DNA from 3 places in the Streptomyces sp. YJ-C3 genome. Region 1 is predicted to be linked to each of the others. Evidence: riboswitches for the same ligand, from Rfam matches in the RefSeq annotation. Region 1 holds a riboswitch; each other region holds the start of a gene.
The links. Region 1 has a riboswitch for cyclic di-AMP ahead of ACVHNB_RS09605 (M23 family metallopeptidase). Riboswitches for the same ligand answer to the same signal wherever they lie in the genome.

Region 1 (7,598 bases):
GCACCCAGCGGCTCCAGCAGCATGCGGATCTCCAGCAGGTCGGCGGCCTCCTGCTCGGTGGGTTCGGCCACGCACGCGCCCGCGTGCCTGCGCGTGACGACGAAGCCCTCGGCCTCCAGGGTGCGCAGCGCCTCGCGGACCGGGACGCGCGAGACCCCGTAGCGGCGCGCGAGCAGTTCCTCGGTGAGCCTGCTGCCGCGCTCGTAGACACCCGCGACGATGTCGTCGCGGATCGCCGTGCATACCGAGTGCGCGGGAATGCGCATGACCCGACCTCCGCCTTAATCCCCGCGAAACGCGGTCGATTGACGCCCGTGCAAGCGCGATTGACACCTGTTCGACGCGCCCGCCCAGTGACTCTATTCCACCCTCCTTGAATTTCCGACGGCAGGCCGGAATCCATGGATATTTTTTGGACAGGAACAGCGTGCACACGCGAAAGCCCCGGCTCGGCGGCCGGGGCTTTCGGGGACTGCTGCTGCGGATGCGTCAGACGTTCACGCCGTGCGAGCGGAGGTACGCGACGGGGTCCATGTCGGAGCCGTAGTCGGGGGTCGTGCGGGCCTCGAAGTGGAGGTGCGGGCCCGTGACGTTGCCGGTGGCGCCGGAGAGGCCTATCTGCTGGCCGGGGGTGACGGCCTGGCCGACGGAGACACCGATGGACGACAGGTGACCGTACTGGGTGTACGTGCCGTCGTTCATCTTGATCACGATGTTGTTGCCGTACGCGCCGCCCCAGCCGGCCTCGACGACGGTGCCGGAGCCCACGGCGTGCACGGAGGTGCCGCTCGCCGCGTGGAAGTCGATGCCGGTGTGGCTGCCGGAGGACCACAGGCCGCTGCTCGCCTTGTAGGCGGTGGAGACGTAGGAGCCGGTGATCGGTGCCACGAAGGAGTTGAGGCGCTTGCGCTCGGCCTCACGGGCGGCGCGCTCCTTGGCCTCGCGCTCCTTCTTGGCCTTCGCCTCGGCCTCGCGCTTGGCCTCCTGGGCCTTCTTCTTCGCCTCGGCCTCGGCCTTCTTCTTGGCGGCGGCTTCAGCGGCGGCCTTCTTCTGCGCGGAGGCCTGCGCGTCGATCTGGTCGGCCAGGGAGTCGCCGATGGCGATGGCCTGGGTCAGGCCGTTCTGGTCGGCGGCCGCGTTGTCGGCGGCGAGAGCGGGGGCGGCGAGGCCTCCGAGGACACCGGTCGTGGTGATCGCCGCGACACCCGCGACCTGCGCGGTGGTACGCGTGAGACGGCTGGGACGACGGTGCTTCCCGGTGGCACGGGTGAACGCCATGAAGTGGCTGGTCCTTTCCTTCCCTCTCGCCTACCGGGTTAGCTGACGGGTTCGGAGCAGGAAGGTCTCCTACGGACACCCTCCCCGTACGGGAAGAGCGTCCGATTCACCCCAGGGACTGCGGTGGGTCCCCGGCTCCCCTGGCTCGCGCCGTGGGGGACTCGGCGATGACTGTCCGGTGTCGCGGGCGCGACGTAGGTCTGGCGGACAGCCGGACCGACGCTAAACGGGACATCTTTTAATCAACAAACGGATCCCGGCTTTTGTAGTGCATGCCACAGACCAGACAGGCAACCTCCGCCCCAATTCGGACATTCGTGATCCAAGGTCGGTCGTGGACGGACGTGAGCGACAGCACGAAGCCCCGGTGGTCGGCGTGACCATCGGGGCTTCGTGCGGCGTGCGGGACGGGGGTCAGCCCGTGACCACGGTCACCTCACCGATGCCGAGGGCCCTGACGGGCTCCTCGATCTGCGCGGCGTCGCCCACGAGGATCGTCACCAGCCGGTCGGCCGGGAAGGCGTTCACGACCGCCGCAGTGGCCTCCACGGTGCCCGTCTCGGCGAGTTGGCGGTACAGCCGGGCCTGGAAGTCGTCCGGCAGCTGCTGCTCGACCTGGTCGGCGAGGGTGCCCGCGACCGCCGCGGCCGTCTCGAACTTCAGCGGGGCCACACCCACCAGGTTCTGCACGGCCGTGTCGCGTTCCGCGTCCGTGAGGCCCTCGGCGGCCAGCGTGCGCAGGACCTTCCAGAGGTCGTCGAGCGCGGGTCCGGTGTTCGGCGTGTCCACGGAGCCGCTGATGGCGAGCATCGCCGCGCCCGTCCCGTCGGGCGCGGACCGCAGCACCTGGGCGAAGGACCGCACACCGTAGGTGTAGCCCTTCTCCTCGCGCAGGACGCGGTCCAGGCGCGAGGTGAGCGTGCCGCCGAGGCAGTACGTGCCGAGGATCTGCGCCGCCCACACGCGGTCGTGCTTGTCGGGCCCGATCCGGCCGATGAGCAGCTGCGTCTGCACCGCTCCCGGACGGTCCACGACGACGACCCGGCCGGTGTCGTCCGCGGTGACCGGCGGCGCCGGGCGCGGCTCGCTCGTGTCGCCGGTCCAGGCGCCGAGCGTGTCCGCGAGGAGGGCGTCGAGGTCGGTGCCCGTCAGGTCGCCCACCACGACGACGGTCCCGGTGGCGGGACGTACGTGCTTCTCGTAGAAGGCGCGCACGGCCACCGCGTCGATGGCGGCGACGGTCTCCTCGGTGCCCTGACGCGGGCGCGACATGCGCGAGCCGGCCGGGAAGAGCTGCCTGGAGAGCTCCTTGGCGGCGCGGCGGGCCGGGTTGGCGCTCTCGTGCGGGATCTCGTCCAGGCGGTTGCGGACGAGGCGCTCGATCTCGCTGTCCGCGAAGGCGGGCGCCCGCAGGGCGTCGGCCAGCAGGGCCAGCCCCTTGGGGAGGCGGGAGACCGGCACTTCCAGGGAGACGCGGACGCCGGGGTGGTCGGCGTGCGCGTCCAACGTGGCGCCGCAGCGCTCCAGTTCCGCCGCGAACTCCTCCGCGGAGTGCTTGTCGGTGCCCTCGTTGAAGGCACGCGCCATGATCGTGGCGACGCCGTCGAGCCCGGCGGGCTCGGCGTCCAGCGGCGCGTCCAGGTTGATCTCGACGGCGACGACCTGCTGGCCGGGACGGTGGCAGCGCAGCACCGTCAGGCCGTTGGCGAGCTCGCCGCGCTCCGGGGCGGGGAACGCCCACGGCTTGGCCGCGCCGGCCTGCGGCTGGGGGTGGAAGTCCATGGTCGCGAGCTGCTCGGTCACCGGCCCGCCTCCTCGTCGTTCTCGTCGCTCTCGTCATCGGGGTCGGCGGGGGCCGTCGGCTCGTACACGAGGACCGCGCGGTTGTCGGGGCGCAGGCGGGCCTTGGCGACCTCCTGGACCTCCTCGGCGGTCACCTCGAGGACGCGCTGCACGGCCGTGAGCGCGAGCTGCGGGTCGCCGAACAGTACGGCGTAGCGGCACAGTTCGTCGGCGCGGCCCGCCACGGTGCCGAGCCGGTCCAGCCACTCGCGCTCCAACTGGGCCTGGGCGCGCTCCATCTCCTCGGGCGTGGGACCCTCCTCGGCGAACCGGGCGAGCTCCTCGTCGACGGCGGCCTCGATGACCGGCACCTCGACGTCTCCGGAGGTCTTCACGTCGAGCCAGCCCAGGGAGGGCGCGCCGGCCAGGCGCAGCAGTCCGAACCCGGCGGCCACGGCGGTGCGGTCGCGGCGCACCAGACGGTTGTAGAGCCGCGACGACTCGCCGCCGCCGAGGACCGTCAGGGCGAGGTCGGCGGCGTCGCACGCGCGCGTGCCGTCCTCCGGGAGCCGGTAGGCCGCCATGAGGGCGCGCGCGGGGACCTCCTCCTCGACGACCTCGCGCAGCTGCCCGCCGATCACCTCGGGCAGGGAACCGTCGCGCGGGGCGGCCTTGCCGTCGTGGCCGGGGATGGAGCCGAAGTACTTCTCGACCCAGGCGAGCGTCTCCTCGGGGTCGATGTCGCCCACTACGGAGAGCACCGCGTTGTTGGGCGCGTAGTAGGTGCGGAAGAAGTTCCGCGCGTCTTCGAGGGTGGCCGCGTCCAGGTCGGCCATGGAGCCGATGGGCGTGTGGTGGTACGGGTGGCCCTCCGGGTACATGAGGGCGGTCAGCTTCTCGAACGCGGTGCCGTAGGGGACGTTGTCGTAGCGCTGACGGCGCTCGTTCTTCACGACGTCCCGCTGGTTCTCCATCGACTCCTCGTCGAGGGCGGCCAGCAGCGAGCCCATGCGGTCGGCCTCCAGCCAGAGCGCGAGCTCCAGCTGGTGGGCGGGCATGGTCTCGAAGTAGTTCGTCCGCTCGAAGCTCGTCGTGCCGTTGAGCGACCCGCCCGCGCCCTGGACGAGCTCGAAGTGACCGTTGCCGTGCACCTGCTTCGAGCCCTGGAACATCAGGTGCTCGAAAAGGTGAGCCAGGCCCGTACGGCCCTTGACCTCGTGGCGCGAGCCGACGTCGTACCAGAGGCAGACCGCCGCGACCGGGGTCAGGTGATCCTCGGAGAGCACCACACGCAGGCCGTTGGCCAGCCGGTGCTCGGTCGCTGTCAGGCCGCCGGAGCCGGCCTCGGCGGTGGCCGTGTGACCCATGGGCATGTAGGTCCCTTCGATCGCGGGGAACGGAGAACACTGCGAACACTGAAAACACAGAACTGCTGCCAGTCCTGCCACTGTATGCAAGCGTGCTGACACCTGGCGAAGTTCCCGCTCGAGCTACGCCGTAAGCGAGCATGAAGCCCCCGAGCGGGCCGCGAACCACCCGGTATGGACGGGTCGCGATCAGCGTTGTCAGTGGGGCGGTCCACAATGGTCCGCGACAGTTCCCGTTCATGTACCCGTTCATGTTGGTGAAGGAGCCGCAGCAGCGATGGCCCGCCGCAGCACGAAGACCCCGCCGCCCGACGACTTCGAGGAGAAGATCCTCGACATCGACGTGGTCGACGAAATGCAGGGCTCCTACCTGGAGTACGCGTACTCGGTCATCTACTCGCGCGCCCTGCCCGACGCCCGCGACGGGATGAAGCCCGTCCACCGTCGGATCGTCTATCAGATGAACGAGATGGGCCTGCGCCCCGACCGTGGCTATGTGAAGTGCGCCCGTGTCGTCGGCGAGGTCATGGGTAAGTTGCACCCCCATGGTGACGCGTCGATCTACGACGCCCTGGTGCGTCTGGCACAGCCGTTCTCGATGCGCGTACCGCTGGTCGACGGGCACGGGAACTTCGGTTCGCTGGGCAACGACGACCGCCCGGCCGCCATGCGGTACACCGAGTGCCGCATGGACCCGGCAGCCGGTCTGATGACGGAGTCGATCGAAGAGAACACGGTCGACTTCGCACCGAACTACGACGGGCAGGAGCAGGAGCCCCTCGTTCTCCCGGCGGCGTACCCGAACCTTCTGGTCAACGGCGCGTCGGGCATCGCGGTCGGCATGGCGACCAACATGGCGCCGCACAACCTGGGGGAAGTGATCGCCGCCGCGCGGCATTTGATCAAGCACCCGGGGGCCGACCTCGAGACGCTCATGAAGTTCGTGCCGGGGCCCGACCTGCCCACCGGCGGCCGGATCGTCGGCCTGTCCGGCATCAAGGACGCCTACGAGTCCGGGCGCGGCACGTTCAAGATCCGTGCGACGGTCTCCGTGGACACCGTGACGGCGCGCCGCAAGGGGCTCGTCGTCACCGAACTGCCCTTCGCGGTCGGTCCCGAGAAGGTCATCGCGAAGATCAAGGAGCTCGTCGGTTCGAAGAAGCTCCAGGGCATCGCGGACGTGAAGGACCTCACCGACCGCGAGCACGGCCTGCGCCTGGTCATCGAGATCAAGAACGGTTTCGTGCCGGAGGCGATCCTGGAGCAGCTGTACAAGCTGACGCCGATGGAGGAGTCCTTCGGTATCAACAATGTGGCCCTGGTGGACGGCCAGCCGCTCACCCTGGGTCTCAAGGAGCTGCTCGAGGTCTACCTCGACCACCGCTTCGAGGTGGTGCGCCGCCGCAGCGAGTTCCGTCGCACCAAGAAGCGGGACCGGCTGCACCTGGTCGAGGGTCTCCTCGTCGCGCTGCTGGACATCGACGAGGTCATCCGCCTCATCCGCTCCAGTGAGAACAGCGCGCAGGCCAAGGAGCGCCTGATGGAGCGCTTCTCCCTGAGCGAGACCCAGACGCAGTACATCCTGGACACGCCGCTGCGTCGCCTCACCAAGTTCGACCGGATCGAGCTGGAGTCGGAGCGCGACAAGCTCAACGGCGAGATCGACGAGCTGACCGGCATCCTCGATTCCGACACGGAGCTGCGCAAGCTCGTCTCGACGGAACTGGCCGCCGTGGCGAAGAAGTTCGGCACGGACCGGCGTACGGTGCTGCTGGAGTCGGCGGGCGCCCCGGTGGCCGCCGTTCCGCTGCAGGTGGCCGACGACCCGTGCCGGGTGCTGCTCTCCTCGACCGGCCTGCTGGCCCGTACGGCGAACGGTGAGCCGTTCGCCGCCGACGAGGACGGCAGGCGCGCCAAGCACGACGTGATCGTCTCCGCGGTGCCGGCGACGACGCGCGGCGAGATCGGTGTGGTCACCTCCGAGGGCAGGCTGCTGCGGCTGAACGTCGTGGACCTGCCGCAGCTCCCGGACACGGCGTCCGCGCCGAACCTCTCCGGTGGCGCGCCGATCTCCGAGTTCCTCTCCTCCTTGGAGGCGGACGAGAAGGTGATCTGCCTGACGACGCTGGACGAGTCGTCGCCGGGTATCGCCATCGGTACCGAGCAGGGCGTCGTGAAGCGTGTGGTGCCCGACTATCCGTCGAACAAGGAGGAGCTGGAGGTCATCACCCTCAAGGACGGCGACCGGATCGTGGGCGCCGTCGAGCTGCGCACCGGCGAAGAGGACCTGGTCTTCATCACGGACGACGCCCAGCTGCTGCGCTACCAGGCCTCCATGGTGCGTCCGCAGGGCCGTCCCGCGGGCGGCATGGCCGGCATCAAGCTGGCGACCGGAGCGAAGGTCATCTCGTTCACCGCGGTCGACCCGGCGGTCGACGCGGTGGTCTTCACGGTGGCGGGCTCGCGCGGCACGCTCGACGACTCGGTCCAGACGACGGCCAAGCTGACGCCGTTCGACCAGTACCCGCGCAAGGGCCGCGCGACCGGTGGCGTGCGCTGCCAGAGGTTCCTGAAGGGCGAGGACTGCCTGAGCCTCGCCTGGGCGGGCCCGGTGCCCGCACGCGCGGCGCAGAAGAACGGCACACCGGCCGAGCTGACCGAGATGGACCCGCGCCGCGACGGCTCGGGCGTCTCACTGCCGAAGACGGTGGCGGTGGTGGCGGGCCCGGTATAGGCCTCCCGGGCCGGCCCGTTCCGCTCTAGGGGACGTCGGCGAGATCCTGGACTTCCTCGGTCTCGCCCTTGTCCTGTACGTAGCGGAGGACGCCCCACATGCCGTGCTCGTCGACGGTGTGCGGGGCGTCGCTCTTGTTCTCGCTCCTACAGGCGTCGAGTTCCTCGCGCAGCGCCTCCGTGTCGATGCCCGCCCCGATGAGGACAAGCTGCGTGAGGCGCGGCTCTCCGCCCGGCCAGGGCTCGGGGTAGAACCGCAGGAATCGCCCGACGGCGTGCACCGCGTACCGGTTCGCGGGGTCGCCCGGGCCGAAGTCGACGTACCCCTTGAGGCGGTAGAGACCGTCGGGCCTGCTGTCGAAGAAGGCCATCAACCGGCGCGGCTCCAAGGGAACTTCGGATGTGAACGCGACGCTTTCATAGGCGGAGTGCAGGTGC
Region 2 (7,598 bases), 990 kb from region 1:
TGAGCTGAGGTCTTGAGTTCGAACGGGAAGGGGGCTCGAGCGTGACGATTCTGGAAACCATCCGGGGGCCGCGGGACCTGAAGGCGCTGAGCGAGGAGGAGCTCGGCGAACTGGCGGCGGAGATCAGAGAGTTCCTGATCCACGCGGTCGCGCGGACCGGCGGACACCTCGGACCCAACCTGGGCGTGGTGGAGCTCTCCATCGCGCTGCACCGGGTCTTCGAGTCGCCCGTCGACCGGATCGTCTGGGACACCGGCCACCAGAGCTACGTGCACAAGCTTTTGACAGGCCGTCAGGACTTCTCGAAGCTGCGCGGGAAGGGCGGCCTCTCCGGCTACCCGTCGCGGGAGGAGTCCGAGCACGACATCGTCGAGAACAGCCACGCCTCCACGGCCCTCGGCTGGGCCGACGGGCTCGCCAAGGCCCGGCAGGTGCAGGGTGAGCGCGGGCACGTCGTCGCCGTCATCGGCGACGGGGCGCTCACCGGCGGCATGGCCTGGGAGGCACTGAACAACATCGCGGCGGCCAAGGACCGGCCGCTGATCATCGTCGTCAACGACAACGAGCGGTCCTACGCCCCGACCATCGGCGGCCTCGCCAACCACCTGGCCACCCTGCGCACGACGGACGGCTACGAGAAGGTCCTGGCCTGGGGCAAGGACGTACTCCTGAAGACGCCCGTCGTCGGACACACGGTGTACGAGTCCCTGCACGGCGCCAAGAAGGGCTTCAAGGACGCGTTCGCGCCGCAGGGCATGTTCGAGGACCTGGGCCTGAAGTACGTAGGGCCGATCGACGGGCACGACGAGGGGGCGGTGGAGTCCGCGCTGCGCCGGGCCAAGCGCTTTCACGGACCGGTCCTCGTGCACTGCCTCACCGAGAAGGGGCGCGGGTACGAGCCCGCGCTCGCCGACGAGGCCGACCGGTTCCACACCGTGGGCGTGATGGACCCCCTGACCTGTGAACCGCTCGCCCCCTCCAACGGGCCGTCCTGGACATCGGTGTTCGGCGACGAGATCGCGCGGATCGGCCGGGAGCGCGAGGACGTCGTCGCGATCACCGCGGCCATGCTGCACCCGGTGGGGCTGACGAAGTTCGCCGAGGAGTTCCCGGGCCGGGTGTGGGACGTCGGGATCGCCGAGCAGCACGCCGCCGTGTCGGCCGCCGGACTCGCCACCGGCGGTCTGCACCCGGTGGTCGCGGTCTACGCGACCTTCCTCAACCGCGCCTTCGACCAGCTGCTGATGGACGTCGCGCTGCACCAGTGCGGAGTGACCTTCGTGCTCGACCGCGCGGGGGTGACCGGCGTCGACGGCGCCTCGCACAACGGCATGTGGGACCTGTCCGTGCTCCAGGTCGTGCCCGGCCTGCGGATCGCCGCGCCGCGCGACGCCGACCAGCTCCGGGCGCAGCTGCGGGAGGCCGTCGCCGTCGACGACGCGCCGACCATGCTGCGCTTCCCCAAGGAATCCGTGGGCGCCTCGATCGAGGCCGTCGACCGGATCGGCGGGATCGACGTGCTGCACCGGGCCGACGAGCCGCGGGTGCTGCTCGTGTCCGTGGGCGTGATGGCGCCCGTGTGCCTGCAGGCCGCCGAGCTGCTGGAGGCACGGGGCATCGCCTGCACGGTCGTGGACCCGCGGTGGGTCAAGCCGGTCGACCCCGATCTCGCTCCGCTGGCCGCCGCCCACGAGCTCGTCGCCGTCGTCGAGGACAACAGCAAGGCGGCCGGCGTCGGCTCGGCCGTCGCGCTCGCGCTCGGGGAGGCCGAAGTCGACGTGCCCGTACGGCGGTTCGGGATTCCCGAACAGTTCCTGGCGCACGCCAAGCGGGGCGAGGTGCTCGCCGACATCGGCCTGACGCCCGTGGAGATCGCGGGGCGGATCAGCGCCTCCCTGAACCTGAAAGCCGTCAGGCCGCCCGTGGCCGGCAAGGAGAACGACGTATGAGCAAGGAGTTCGACCTCGGCACGCTGCTGGCCGAGCGCGGTGCCGAACGGTACGAGCTGCACGCCAAGTACCTCAACCACCAGCTGCCGAAGATGCTCCACACCATCGGCTTCGACAAGGTGTACGAGCGGGCCGAGGGCGCGCACTTCTGGGACGCGGACGGCAACGACCACCTCGACATGCTCGCCGGTTTCGGCGTCATGGGCCTGGGCCGCCACCACCCCGTCGTCCGCAAGGCGCTGCACGACGTGCTCGACGCCTCGCTCGCCGATCTGACCCGGTTCGACTGCCAGCCGCTGCCGGGCCTGCTCGCCGAGAAGCTGCTGACGCACAGCCCGCACCTGGACCGGGTGTTCTTCGGCAACAGCGGCACGGAGGCGGTGGAGACCGCGCTGAAGTTCGCCCGCTACGCCACCGGGAAGCCGCGCGTCCTGTACTGCTCGCACGCCTTCCACGGCCTGACCACCGGCTCGCTGTCGGTCAACGGCGAGGACGGGTTCCGTGACGGCTTCGCGCCGCTGCTGCCCGACACCCCCGTGCCGCTCGGCGATCTCGACGCGCTCGCGAAGGAGCTGAAGAAGGGCGACGTCGCGGCGCTCATCGTCGAGCCGATCCAGGGCAAGGGCGTGCACGAGGCGCCGCCCGGCTATCTGCGGGCCGCGCAGGAACTCCTGCACAGGCACAAGGCGCTGCTGATCGCCGACGAGGTGCAGACCGGCCTCGGCCGCACCGGCGACTTCTACGCGTACCAGCACGAGGACGGCGTCGAGCCGGACCTCGTGTGCGTGGCCAAGGCGCTGTCCGGCGGGTACGTGCCGGTCGGGGCGACGCTCGGCAAGGACTGGATCTTCAAGAAGGTCTACTCGTCCATGGACCGCGTCCTCGTCCACTCGGCGAGCTTCGGGTCCAACGCGCAGGCCATGGCCGCCGGGCTCGCGGTGCTCTCCGTCATGGAGGACGAGGAGACCGTCGCGAACGCCCGGGCCATGGGCGAGCTGCTGAAGACCCGGCTCACCGCGCTCGTCGACCGCTACGAGCTGCTGAGCGACATCCGCGGGCGCGGCCTGATGATCGGCATCGAGTTCGGCCGGCCCAGGTCACTCAAGCTGCGCAGCCGCTGGACCATGCTGCAGGCCGCCCGCAAGGGCCTGTTCGCCCAGATGGTCGTCGTGCCGCTGCTGCAGAAGCACCGGATCCTCACCCAGGTCTCCGGCGACCACCTCGAAGTCATCAAGCTGATCCCGCCGCTCGTGGTGGACGAGGCCGACGTCGAGCGGTTCGTGGCGGCGTTCACCGCCGTGATGGACGACGCGCACAGTGGCGGCGGGCTGATGTGGGACTTCAGCAAGACCCTGATCAAGCAGGCGGTCGCCAACCGCTGACCGCCCGGAACGGTTTGCCTCTGAGGCAATAAATTTGCCCCTCGGGCAGGGCTCTGGCTGAATCGACCGTATGAGCCCTGCCCTCCCGAAGGAGGTTCCGGAGCCCCCGGAGCTGCCCGCCGTCGCGCCCCAGCTGCGTGCCCTGCGCCGCCGTGCCGCCCTCACGCTGGAGGCCGCGGCCCGCTCCGCCGGTCTGTCGCCCGCGCATCTGTCGCGCCTGGAGACCGGTCAGCGCCAGCCCTCGCTGCCGATGCTGCTCGCCCTCGCCCGCATCTACGGTACGACGGTCTCCGAACTGCTCGGCGAGACCCCCGCCGACCGGGACGCGGTCGTCCGCGCCCGGGACATGGAGGCGACCGAGGCCGGCGGCTGGACGTACTTCCAGGCCGGTTCCCCCGGCCGCGGCATGCAGGCGCTGCGGGTCCACGTGCCGTACGGCTCGCAGGGCGACATCGTGCGCGTCCACCCCGGCGAGGAGTGGCTCTACGTCCTCGAAGGGCGGCTGCGGCTGCGCCTGGGGGACACGTCCTACCGGCTCGACCCCGGGGACAGCGCGCACTTCGACTCGCTCACCCCGCACCGGATCGCCGCGGGGGACCCGGGCGGGGCCGAGCTCCTCTTCGTACACACCCTGCTGCAGAGCCCGACCGCCGCGCTGTGCCTCGGCCCGGCGGCCGGTCCGGCCCGGGAGGCCCGACATGACTGACATGAGCGACGCGACCGAGCCCACCGCCGGGGAACAGCCCGCCCGGCGGGACATCGAGGACAAGCTGCCGCGCGGCATCTGGGTCCGGGTCCTCGTGTACGTCTTCGCGGGGCACGCCCTCGCCGCCTTCATCTACCTGCTGTTCACGCTGGGCGGGGGCGAGTAGCCGGGTCAGACCAGGAGCCGCTCGCGCAGCCGGTCGCGCTCGGCCGCGGTGAGCCCCAGGCCCTCCTCGAAGTAGCGGTCCGTGCCGCCCCAGGTCTGCTCGATGGTGTCGAAGGCCGCGTGCAGGTACGTGGAGCGAGCGTCGAAGAGCGGGCTGAGCAGCTCCATGACCTCGGGGGAGTAGGCGTCGGCGGACGTGCCGCTGCGGCGCACCTTGTAGCGGCGGTGCTTCGCGTTCGACTCCAGGTAGTCCGCCTCGATCGCGTCGCGCTCCACGCCGACGGCGAGCAGCGTCACCGCGATCGACAGCCCCGCCCGGTCCTTGCCCGCCGCACAGTGCATCAGGGCGGGGACGCTGTCCTCGGCGATCGAGCGCAGCACGCGGCTGTGCTCGGCGGTGCGCTGGGTGATGATCGAGCGGTACGACGTGATCATGCGGTCCGCGGCGCGGCCCTCGGACAGCAGGGACCGCAGCTGCTCTATGTCGCCGTCGCGGACCATCTGCCAGAACTCGGCGCCGTCCGCCGGGTCGGACAGCGGCAGGTTCACATTGCGCACGCCGGGCAGCTCGACGTCGGCGCCCTCCAGCCGCTGGTCCGCGGCGTTGCGGAAGTCGAAGACGGTGTGCAGGCCGAGCCCGGCGAGGAACGCCGCGTCCTCGGCGGTGGCGTGGGCGAGATGGCCGCTGCGGTAGAGCACGCCCGGCCGCACGCTCCGGCCGTCCACCGTCGGCAGGCCGCCCACATCGCGGAAGTTGCGCACTCCGGACAGCTCGGGCTCGGTGGACGGGGCGTGCTGCGTCACGGGGGCTCCTCCCGGTCGGATCACCGGCGTTGCTCGCCGGCGGGCGCGCTCCCGACGATACGACATGGATTCCGGCGCCAACCATGTGTCCGTTTTAGGTATTTATGCGCCAACTATCCGCAAGGGAAGGGAGATTGTGGCCGGGCGCGTGAGCAGGCTCATAGCCGTGACGGTGCGTGGCGGTCGCCTCGAATCCACCTCTCGGGAATTCCCTTGATTTTCTTGAAGGTATGGCGCCGGTAAAGCGCGACCGTCGACGCAGGGTGACACAGAAAGCTCTCAGTCGATCAAGAAAGCGGCACCATAAGTCAATTCGATGCTTGTCGCCGCCTTTCGTGCTGCCTTACGGTCACCCTTCAATCCGGGCGGAACGCCTAGTCCTGCCACCGCCCGGACTCCGAACCACGACCCGTGACGGCAGGAGCGGGGGACCCACAGGCAGTACGCCGCCGAGGGAATTCCCCATGCGGCTAGGGGTGAAGTCGTGCTCGTACACCGGGCGCGGCCGGGCAACTCCAGCCCGAACCCGACAGCTCACCTCGCAGGCGACGGAGAGGAAATCCGCCATGCCCGCCAAGGGAAAGCACCGCCGCCCGAAGTCCCAGCGCGTCACGCGCGCCGCCGCCGTCGCCTCGGCCGGCGGGGCCGCGCTCGCCCTGCCGCTCATCGGCGCCACCGGCGCCCACGCGGCGACCGCCGACACCGCCGCGAAGACCTACACGGTCAAGGCCGGTGACACGCTCTCCAAGATCGCCAAGGCGCAGGACGTCGACGGCGGCTGGAAGAAGCTCTACCAGGCCAACAAAGACGTCGTCGGCTCCGACTCCGGCCTCATCAAGCCCGGCATGAAGCTCACGCTGGACGGCGCCGCGGCCAAGAGCGCCACCACCACGGCCACGCAGGCGAGCACCACCACGGCCGACTACGTGAAGCCCGTCGACGGCACCAGTGGCACGCCCTACCACCAGTCCGGCTCGATGTGGTCCAGCGGCTACCACACCGGCACCGACTTCGTCGTGCCCACCGGCACCTCGATCAAGGCGGTCGGCGCCGGCACCGTCGTCTCCGCCGGCTGGGACGGCGCCTACGGCAACGAGGTCGTCATCCAGCACGCCGACGGCCGCTACTCGCAGTACGCCCACATGTCGTCGGTCGGCGTCTCCTCCGGGCAGACCGTCACCGCGGGCCAGCAGATCGGCCTCTCCGGCGCGACCGGCAACGTCACCGGACCGCACCTGCACTTCGAGATCCGTACGTCGCCGAGCTACGGCTCCGACATCGACCCGCTGGCGTACCTGCGCGAGCACGGCGTCAACGTCTGAGCCGCGGCACCACGCGCGATCTTCTCGGCGCCCGGGGATATTCCCCGGGCGCCGAGTGGGTTTTCTCACCACGCGTCAACCCCTGGCTACGGTCGCGTAGGTCACAACCGAGGGTGAAAGATGTGTGGTCGTGGCAAACGAATCGAGATCACTCAGCGGCGGCACGATTCGGTCCTACGCGGCGGTGGGGGACAGCTTCACCGAAGGCGTCGGGGACCCCGGGCCCGACGGGAACTTCGTCGGATGGGCCGACCGGCTCGCCGTCCTCCTGGACGACCGCGTCCCCGAGGACACCTTCCAGTACGCGAACCTCGCCGTGCGCGGCAAGCTCATCGACCAGATCGTCGAGGACCAGATCCCGCGGGCCGTCGAGCTCGCCCCCGACCTGGTGTCCCTGGTCGCCGGCGGGAACGACATCATCCGCCCCGGCACCGACCCGGACGACGTGGCCGAGCGCTTCGAGAAGGCCGTGGTGCGCCTGACCGAGGCCGCCGGGACCGTCATGGTCGCCACCGGCTTCGACACCCGCGACGTGGCCGTCCTCAAGCATCTGCGCGGCAAGATCGCCACGTACAACATGCACGTACGGGCCATCGCCGACCGGCACGGCTGCACGATGCTCGACCTGTGGTCGCTGAAGTCCATCCAGGACCGCAGGGCCTGGGACGAGGACCGGCTGCACCTCTCCGCCGAAGGACACACCCGCGTCGCGCTGCGCGCCGGGCAGATGCTCGGCGTCGACGTGCCCGCCGACCCGGAGCAGCCCTGGCCGCTGCTCCCGCCGCGCGGCACGTTCGAGGTGCGGCGCGACGACATCCACTGGGCCCGGGAGTTCCTGGTGCCGTGGATCGGCCGGCGGCTGCGCGGGGAGTCCTCCGGGGACCGCGTGGAGGCCAAGGGGTTCGTGGACCCGCACATCATCAAGGCGCACCTGGAATCGGCGTCCTGACCGCCTGAACCGGCGCCGCCGGTATCCGCTCCAGGACCCCGCCCGCGAAGACGTCGTACAGCGGCAGCGTCTCCAGGTGGACGTAGCCGATGTGACAGTCGCAGACCGCCAGCGGGCATGCCCGGGGTCCGAGCGCCGCGCGCCAGGAACCGTCGTACAGGTTGCCCAGCTCGGCCCGGACGAAGTGACAGCGGCGCACCGTGCCCTCGCCGTCCACCGAGACGACCGAGGAACCGGTCCGGCAGGGCAGCCCGGCCGAGCGGTGCGGATGCCTGCTGTACGGGAAGAGGGGGTCGACGGCCGTCCAGGCCGCGGCCTCCT
Region 3 (7,598 bases), 1.3 Mb from region 1:
CATCCGGTTGATGACCCCCATGCGGTTGGAGGCGTTGATGAGGGAGATGAACAGCACCAGGGCGGACAGCTGCTCCGTGTCGTAGTGCTCGGCGGCCCGCGCCCAGACCTCGTCCGGGACGCCGCCGGCCGCGTCGGCGATGCGCGTGCCCTGCTCGGTGAGCTCCAGCGCGGCGCGCTCGGCGTCGGTGAACACGGTGGACTCGCGCCAGGCGGCGACCAGGTTGACGCGCGCCGCGCTCTCCCCGGCGTGCGCCAGGTCCTTGCTGTGGGCGTCGGTGCAGTAGCCGCAGCCGTTGATCTGGCTGGCCCGGAGCATCACCAGGTCCTGGGTCGCCTTCGGCAGCTTCGAGCCGTCGATGATCGCCCGGCTCGCCGAGGCGAAATGCTTCAGGGCCCTGGCCACGACCGGGCTGCCGAAGAGGTCCAGACGGGGTGCGTGGAGTTCCATGTCGTCGTCCTCACAGGTGGATTCGGGTGGTGGATTCGGGATCTGACGAACACGAGATGCCGACGACCCGGACTCTGTGACGCCCCGCAAATGTGACGTACGCCATGCCGGTGGGGGTGTCACAGAGCGGCGGCGGGCGGCGTCATGTGTGCGAGATCGGCGCGAGCGACACCGACGCAAGAGACACCGACGCGAGACAAGAGGAGCCGTCCATGGCCGGCACGCCGGACCCCGCCACCGAGGCGTTCGTGGCCCACCGCAACCTGCTCTTCACCGTCGCCTACGAGATGCTCGGCTCCGCCGCCGACGCCGAGGACGTCCTCCAGGAGACCTGGCTGCGCTGGGTGGGCGTCGATCTCGGCACCGTGCAGAACCGGCGCGCCTACCTGGTGCGGATCACCACCCGCCAGGCCCTGACCCGGCTGCGCACGCTCGACCGCCGCAAGGAGTCCTACGTCGGCCCCTGGCTGCCCGAGCCGCTGCTCACCGCGCCCGACGTGGCCGAGGACGTCGAGCTGGCCGAGAGCGTCTCGATGGCGATGCTGCTCGTCCTGGAGACCCTCGCGCCGACCGAGCGGGCGGTGTTCGTGCTGCGCGACGTGTTCGACCTCGGATACGACGAGATCGCGGAAGCCGTCGAGAAGAGCCCGGCCGCCGTCCGGCAGATCGCCCACCGGGCGCGGGCGCACGTCGCGGCGCGCCGGCCGCGCGGGGTCGTTTCCCCCGCCGAGAGCCGAGGCGCGCTGGAAGCCTTCCAACGGGCCGTCGACACAGGGGACTTGCAGGGCCTGCTCGACATCCTCGCCCCGGACGTCGTCTTCCTGGGCGACGGCGGCGGAGTCGTCCGGGCCGCGCTGGAGCCCGTCGTGGGGATCGAGAACGTGGCCCCCGTGCTGAGCCGGTTCATCGCCCTGGTGACGGCGCAGCAGACCCGCCTCAACGGCGCCCCGGCGCTGACGCTCCGGATCGGCGACGAGATCGTGGCCGTCCTCGCGGTGCGCATCGACGACGGCCTCGTCACCGGCCTCTACGCCGTGCGCAACCCCGAGAAGCTGTCGCGGGTGGAGCGGGAGACCCCCGTGAGCCGCTGAATCAGCCGGTGACGCACGGGAGTTCGATCTCCAGCTGCGCCAGCTCCGCGCGCTCGGCCACCACATGGATCGCCGCGATGTCCCCCGATCCGGCGGGCCCGAACGTGAACCTGAGGACCAGGGCGAGGCGGCCGTGGACCGCCATGACCAGGCCCGGCACGCCGTCGATGAGCGCGACCCCGGTGAGCCGCGCCCGCGCCACCGCCGCCATCGCGCTCTCGGCCACGGCCCGCGCGCCGGCCAGCGTGACCGGCTCGGGCGTGGGGATGACGGCCCGGTCGGCGTGCAGCACGACATCCGGGGCGAGCAGCGCCAGCAGCGCCTCGAAGTCACCGCCGCGCGTGGCGGCGAGGAAGGCCTCGACGACCCGGTGGCGCAGCGCCGGGTCCGAGCCGGAGGCGGGCTCCGCGCCCCGCACCCGGCGCCGGGCCCGGCTGGCGAGCTGGCGCACGGCGGCGGGGGAGCGGTCGAGGAGCGGCGCGATCTGCTCGAACGGCACCGCGAACGTGTCGTGCAGGACGAACGCGACCCGCTCCGCCGGCGACAGCGTGTCCAGGACGACCAGGAGCGCCACCCCCACCTCGTCCGCGAGCAGGGCCTCCTCCTCGGGATGGCCCTGCTCGTCGGGGCCGAGCGCCGGGTCGGCGGGCCGCTCGTCTAGCGGGGTCTCGTGGCGCGTGGCGCGGGACCGCAGCATGTTGAGGCAGACCCGGGCGACGACGGTGGTCAGCCAGCCGGCGAGGTTGCCGACCTCGTCGGTGTCCGCGCGGTCGGCGCGGATCCAGGCCTCCTGGACGGCGTCGTCGGCCTCGCTGAGCGAACCGAGAATCCGGTACGCCACCGAGCGCAGCCGGGGCCGCTGCTCCTCGAACCGCTCCGTGAGCCGCGCCGCCGTGCCCGTCGCCCGTATCGGGTCCTTGTCCGTCACGGCAGCAGTACAACACGGCGGCACGGCCGGGATCTCAGGAAACCCGCGTGGCCCCGGCGAACGGCATCTGGTCGATCGGCGCGATCCGCACGGGCGCGCTCGGGTTCGGCGCGTGGATCATCTGCCCGTTGCCGATGTAGAGCCCGACATGGCTGATGCCGGAGTAGAAGAACACCAGGTCGCCCGGCTGCAGTTGGGACTTCGAGACCCGCTGCCCCGCGTTGATCTGCGCGTACGTGGTGCGCGGCAGCGAGACGCCCGCCGAGCGGTACGCGGCCTGCGTCAGGCCCGAGCAGTCGAAGGCGTTCGGGCCGGTGGCGCCCCAGACGTACGGGCTGCCGAGCGCGTTGTGTGCGAAGGCGATGGCCGCCTGGGCACGGGAGTTGGGGGCCGTGCCCACCTTCCCCCGGGGCGTGGAGCGGGAGGCGCGGTCGCCGCCGTCGGCCGTGGTGAGGTCCCGGTCCGCCGGGGTGAGCCGGTCGAGCAGCTGCCGGGCGTCCGCCAGCTTCTTCGTCACCGTCTTCTTCTGCTTCTCCAACTCCTTCTGCTTGGCTCGCAGTTCGGAGAGGGAGCCGTCGGCCTGGGTGTGCAGCTGGTCGATCTCGCGCAGCTCCTTGCGGACGCGGGTGATCGTGGCGGCCTGGCGGGTGCCGACGCGGTTCGTGAAGGACGCCTCGTCGAGATAGCGGTCGGGCGTGGAGGACAGCAGCAGCTGTACGGACGGGTCCACGCCGCCCGTGCGGTACTGCGCCGCCGCGACCGCACCCAGTTGCTGGCGCTGCGTGTTGAGCGACTCCGTCCGGCGGGACGCCTCGTCCTGCAGCGAGTCCACCTTCTTGCGGGCCTTGCCCGCCTTCTCCTTCGCGCCGTTGTACTTCTCGGTGGCGACCTCCGCCTCCTGGTAGAGCCTGTCGACCTTCGCCTTCACCTGAGCGGGGCTGAGGTTCGGCTCCGCGTGCGCCGCACCGCCGTCGAAGGCGATGGTGGTCGCCGCGGAGGCGAGAGCGAGGGTGGCCGCGGTGCGGACCGTACTGCCACTGAACGAACGCTGTTTCGGCTTGCGATGCGCTGCCGGCACGAAGTGCCACGTCCTTCCGGTCGTACTGCCTGCCTGCACGTACTGCTGCGTGAGGGGCGCCGATCGCGCGTCCGGCGGCGGCCCGCACAGGGGGAGCGGGCCGCCGCCGGACCTTTCTCGGCGGTGGTGTCCGACTGCCGCCCCTGGCCCGGGCGGCGGTGGGGAGCCGGTCACCTGAGGAAGGACGCTAAACCTCTGCGTAACGGGTTGGCGCCGGATTGTTAGGAACTGGCTTGTTTGTTACGGCTGGTGGCAGAGAGTGATGGACAGGTGCGCGTAGTGGCCCGAAGCGGCCCGAAGTCGTCCGCGAGGGCTACGGGGGATCGGTGTCGGGACGACACGGGCGTCCCGTTAGGCTCCGCAGCATGGACGTACTCATCCATCTCTTCGTCGGCCTGCACATCATCGGCATCGCCTCGCTGCTCGGCGGCTTCCTCACGCAGATGTCGGCGATGGGGCAGGGCACGGCCCGCTTCAACAAGGCCATGCTGCACGGCGCCCTGACCATGCTGGTGACCGGTGTCGCCCTGGTCGGCCTCCATCAGGCCGACGACAACACCGTGAACAACATCAAGATCGGCGTGAAGCTGGCGATCCTGATCGTCATCCTCGGCATCGTCTACGTGAAGCGCGACGAGGAGAAGGCGGAGAAGGGCCTGTTCGCGGCGGTCGGCGGCCTCACCGTGGCCAACATCTTCATCGCCGTGCTCTGGACCTGACGGCCCCGGCCGAGCGGGCCGCCCCCACCGCGGTGACCAGCCAGACGGCCACCGCGATCCACAACAGCACCTGTCCCGGCCCCTTGAGCCAGGACGTCTCGACGGCGGTGGCCACGGAGAGCGTGGCCACGGCCGTCACCCCCATCGGGAACACCGTCGACCAGCGCCGCACGTCGTACGTGAACCGCGGCTCCAGCACCTCCGCCACCGCGAGCACCACGTACCAGGCCAGGTCGAGCGCGAGCAGCACCCCGCACATGTCGCGCAGCACCCCGGTGACGTCGGAGTTCCAGAGGTCACCGGCCCGCCCGGCGAGCACCAGCCGGGCCGCCGCGAGCGCCGAGATCCCCAGCGCCCCGCCCGCGATCCAGTGGTCCCCGGCCCCCTCGAACACCTGCCGGCGGTCGAACCGGGCGAACGCGACGACGTACAGCACGATCCCGCACCAGAACACCACCACCGCCGCGTGGCCGAGCCAGGCCACGCCCAGCTCCGCCGACAGCGTCGCCCCGAGCACGGCCAGGCTCTGGGTCGCCACGCAGACGAGGAAGACGAGCCCCGGCATCCGCGGTTTCCAGTGGCGGACGACGGCGAGGAGCAGCACGGGCCACACGAGCGCGGCGATCACCAGCAGCGCCTCGGCGAGCGCCTGCAGGCCCGCCAGCGAGAGCCGGGTGCCGAGGACGCACGTCGCCGCGACCGCGGTCAGCGCGGGCGGCGTGTCCGCCTCGCGCTCCCAGCGGCCGCGGTCGCGGACGAGACGGAGCAGGAAATCGCAGGCCAGCACCGCCCAGAGCGCCGCGGCAAGGACCAGGAAGACACCGGACAGGACGGCGTACCCGGTCAGCCGGAACCCGACCGAGACGATGCCGGTCGCCATCACGGCGGCACCGGCGGCGGGCGGGAGCTGGGACCAGAAGGACTGCGGGATCACGTCCGGGCGGTGCTGCACCGCCCGAACGTAACCGCGGATCCGGTCAGGCGGGGCGCACCACGCTGTGGATCGACCCCGTGCCGTCGTAGTAGATGGACTCCTCGCGGACGTACGCCCCCGGCTTCGGCGCGTGGATCATCATGCCGTCGCCGAGGTAGAGGCCGACGTGGCTGATGTCGTCGTAGAAGAAGACCAGGTCACCCGGCTGGATGTCGGAGAGCGGGACGGTCGTGCCGACCTCCACCTGGTCCCAGGTGGTGCGCGGCAGCGAGATGCCCGCCGCCTTCCAGGCCGCCTGGGTCAGCCCCGAGCAGTCGTACGAGTCCGGGCCCGTGGCGCCCCACACGTACGGCTTGCCCTCCTGGGACTTGGCGAACGCCAGCGCCTTCGCCGCCTTGGCCGCGTAGGTCGACGACGAGCCGGACGAGCCGGACGAGCCGGACCCCGATCCGGACGACGTACCCGAGCCGTCCTCCTGCCGGGCCGCCTCCTCGGCCGCCTTCCGCTTCTGCTCCTCCTCGGCCTTCTGCTTCTGGGCGAGCTCGGCGGCCTTCTTGCGGGCCGCCTCTTCCTTCTTCTTCTCGATCGCCGCGAGCCGCTGCTTCTCCTCGGCCGTCAGCTCGGACAGCAGCCGGCGCGCGTCGGAGAGCTTGGACTGCACGCTCTGCTTCGAGGTCTTCAGCTCGGTCTGCGAGGAGGTGAGCTGCTGGAGGTTCTCCTGCGCCTCGGTGCGCTTCTTCGCGGTCGCGCGCTGCTGCTCCTGGTAGTCGTCGACCGCCTTCTTCTGGCTGGCGGTCATCCGGCTCATCAGGTGGTTCTGCGCGAAGTAGTCCTCGGGGTCGTCGGCGAGGAACATCGTCGCGGTGTCGCTGACCCCGCCCGAGCGGTACTGCTCGGCGGCGAACCGGCCCAGGTCCTGGCGGGCCGCGTTCATCTTCTCGGTGCGCTGCGCGATGTCGTCGAGGAGCTGGTCGACCTGCTTCTTCTTGCTGTCGGTCTGCTCCTTGGCGGAGTTGTACTTCTGCGTGGCGACCTCGGCCTGCCGGTACAGGGTGTCGACCTTCTTCTGCACCTCTTCGAGGCTCGGCCTGGCCGGCTGCGCGGGGGCGGCCTGTGCCGTCTGCGAGAGCAGGGCCACCGAGGTGAGGGCGGCGGTCGTGATCCCGACCGCGGGGGTGGTGCGAAGGCCGCCCGACATCCGGGAGCGGGTGCGCGGCTTGCGGTGCGACGCCAAGGAGGCGACTCCTTCCGTGGTCCGCCTACCGGGTTAGCTGTCGGGTTCGGGCGTACGGAAGGCTGCCCTACGGTCAACTGCCCGATGGTGCCGGGCCGTTGAGCCGATTCACCCCAAGGTCGGTTGGGTCCCCGGTTCCCTGCCTCTCGGCGTACGGAACTCAGCGGGGGCTGCCCGGTCGCCGCGTTGTTCGCGAGCGGGGGGACGGGCTGCCCGCGCAGCACCGTAGCCAACTCGTGTTGCTGCTGTGAAGGTTGATGTTCGATATGCCCGATACATTTTCGTGACCTTGGCGACTCCGCGGCCCCGCACCTGGCCGTATGCGGCCAACCCCTCATGGTCTGCGGCGATTTGTTCGCATTTCGTCCATGCGCTTGTCGGGGATGCGGGAGTGTGTGGGCTTCACTCACTATTTGTGAAGGTGTCGTCATGGAGTGTGACGAGGGGGCGTCCGGTGTCCGGGCCCGGCCGACCCGCGCGTTCCGAAGCCGCTGACCTGCTCGGACGGGCGGTGTGGTGAAGGCGGCGGCGGGGTGTCAGTGGGGCGGCCTAGACTCGTAGAGCGATGAGCAGCCTCTTTGACGACAACTTCCTGGCCAGCCTCCAGCGCGGCGCGGAGGAGCCCCCGCCGCCGCCCGAGGACGAGCACGACGGCCCCGCGCCGGAGCCGATCCCGGACGACCTGTTCGGCGGGAAGTTCGACGTGCCCCCGGCCAGGGACGCCTACTACCGCGACGGCGCCCCCCGCCCGGCCCTCGACCCGGCGGCCCTCCTCGACGGGCTGAACGAGAACCAGCGGGCGGCCGTCGTGCACGGTGGCACCCCGCTGCTCATCGTCGCGGGCGCCGGCTCCGGCAAGACCCGCGTCCTCACCCACCGCATCGCCTACCTGCTGGCCGAGCGCGGCGTGCACCCCGGCCAGATCCTCGCGATCACGTTCACGAACAAGGCCGCGGGCGAGATGAAGGAGCGCGTCGAGTCCCTCGTCGGCCCGCGCGCCAACGCCATGTGGGTCTCGACCTTCCACAGCGCCTGCGTGCGCATCCTGCGCCGCGAGTCGAAGAAGCTCGGCTTCACCTCGTCGTTCTCGATCTACGACGCCGCCGACAGCAAGCGCCTGATGGCCCTGGTCTGCCGCGACCTGGACCTCGACCCGAAGAAGTT

Region 2: another riboswitch for cyclic di-AMP. It lies ahead of ACVHNB_RS13795 (M23 family metallopeptidase); the one in region 1 lies ahead of ACVHNB_RS09605 (M23 family metallopeptidase).
Region 3: another riboswitch for cyclic di-AMP. It lies ahead of ACVHNB_RS04045 (C40 family peptidase); the one in region 1 lies ahead of ACVHNB_RS09605 (M23 family metallopeptidase).

What each region holds. Positions count from the first base shown of each region.
Region 1 is NZ_CM132685.1:2,161,685-2,169,282, reverse strand. It holds gene ACVHNB_RS09610 (GntR family transcriptional regulator) at 1-266, opposite strand, end outside; gene ACVHNB_RS09605 (M23 family metallopeptidase) at 490-1,278, opposite strand; cyclic di-AMP (ydaO/yuaA leader) riboswitch at 1,291-1,455, opposite strand; gene ACVHNB_RS09600 (M16 family metallopeptidase) at 1,693-3,060, opposite strand; gene ACVHNB_RS09595 (M16 family metallopeptidase) at 3,078-4,433, opposite strand; gene ACVHNB_RS09590 (DNA gyrase/topoisomerase IV subunit A) at 4,705-7,161, shown strand; gene ACVHNB_RS09585 (CobW family GTP-binding protein) at 7,187-7,598, opposite strand, start outside.
Region 2 is NZ_CM132685.1:3,148,648-3,156,245, forward strand. It holds gene ispG (flavodoxin-dependent (E)-4-hydroxy-3-methylbut-2-enyl-diphosphate synthase) at 1-8, shown strand, start outside; gene dxs (1-deoxy-D-xylulose-5-phosphate synthase) at 42-1,949, shown strand; gene ACVHNB_RS13775 (aspartate aminotransferase family protein) at 1,946-3,331, shown strand; gene ACVHNB_RS13780 (helix-turn-helix domain-containing protein) at 3,402-4,037, shown strand; gene ACVHNB_RS13785 (DUF6126 family protein) at 4,030-4,203, shown strand; gene ACVHNB_RS13790 (tyrosine-protein phosphatase) at 4,209-5,006, opposite strand; cyclic di-AMP (ydaO/yuaA leader) riboswitch at 5,384-5,569, shown strand; gene ACVHNB_RS13795 (M23 family metallopeptidase) at 5,573-6,328, shown strand; gene ACVHNB_RS13800 (SGNH/GDSL hydrolase family protein) at 6,459-7,277, shown strand; gene ACVHNB_RS13805 (STM4011 family radical SAM protein) at 7,249-7,598, opposite strand, start outside.
Region 3 is NZ_CM132685.1:911,281-918,878, forward strand. It holds gene ACVHNB_RS04015 (carboxymuconolactone decarboxylase family protein) at 1-450, opposite strand, end outside; gene ACVHNB_RS04020 (RNA polymerase sigma-70 factor) at 663-1,541, shown strand; gene ACVHNB_RS04025 (sigma-70 family RNA polymerase sigma factor) at 1,543-2,469, opposite strand; gene ACVHNB_RS04030 (C40 family peptidase) at 2,504-3,547, opposite strand; gene ACVHNB_RS04035 (hypothetical protein) at 3,913-4,266, shown strand; gene ACVHNB_RS04040 (tellurite resistance/C4-dicarboxylate transporter family protein) at 4,244-5,218, opposite strand; gene ACVHNB_RS04045 (C40 family peptidase) at 5,244-6,434, opposite strand; cyclic di-AMP (ydaO/yuaA leader) riboswitch at 6,442-6,596, opposite strand; gene pcrA (DNA helicase PcrA) at 7,000-7,598, shown strand, end outside.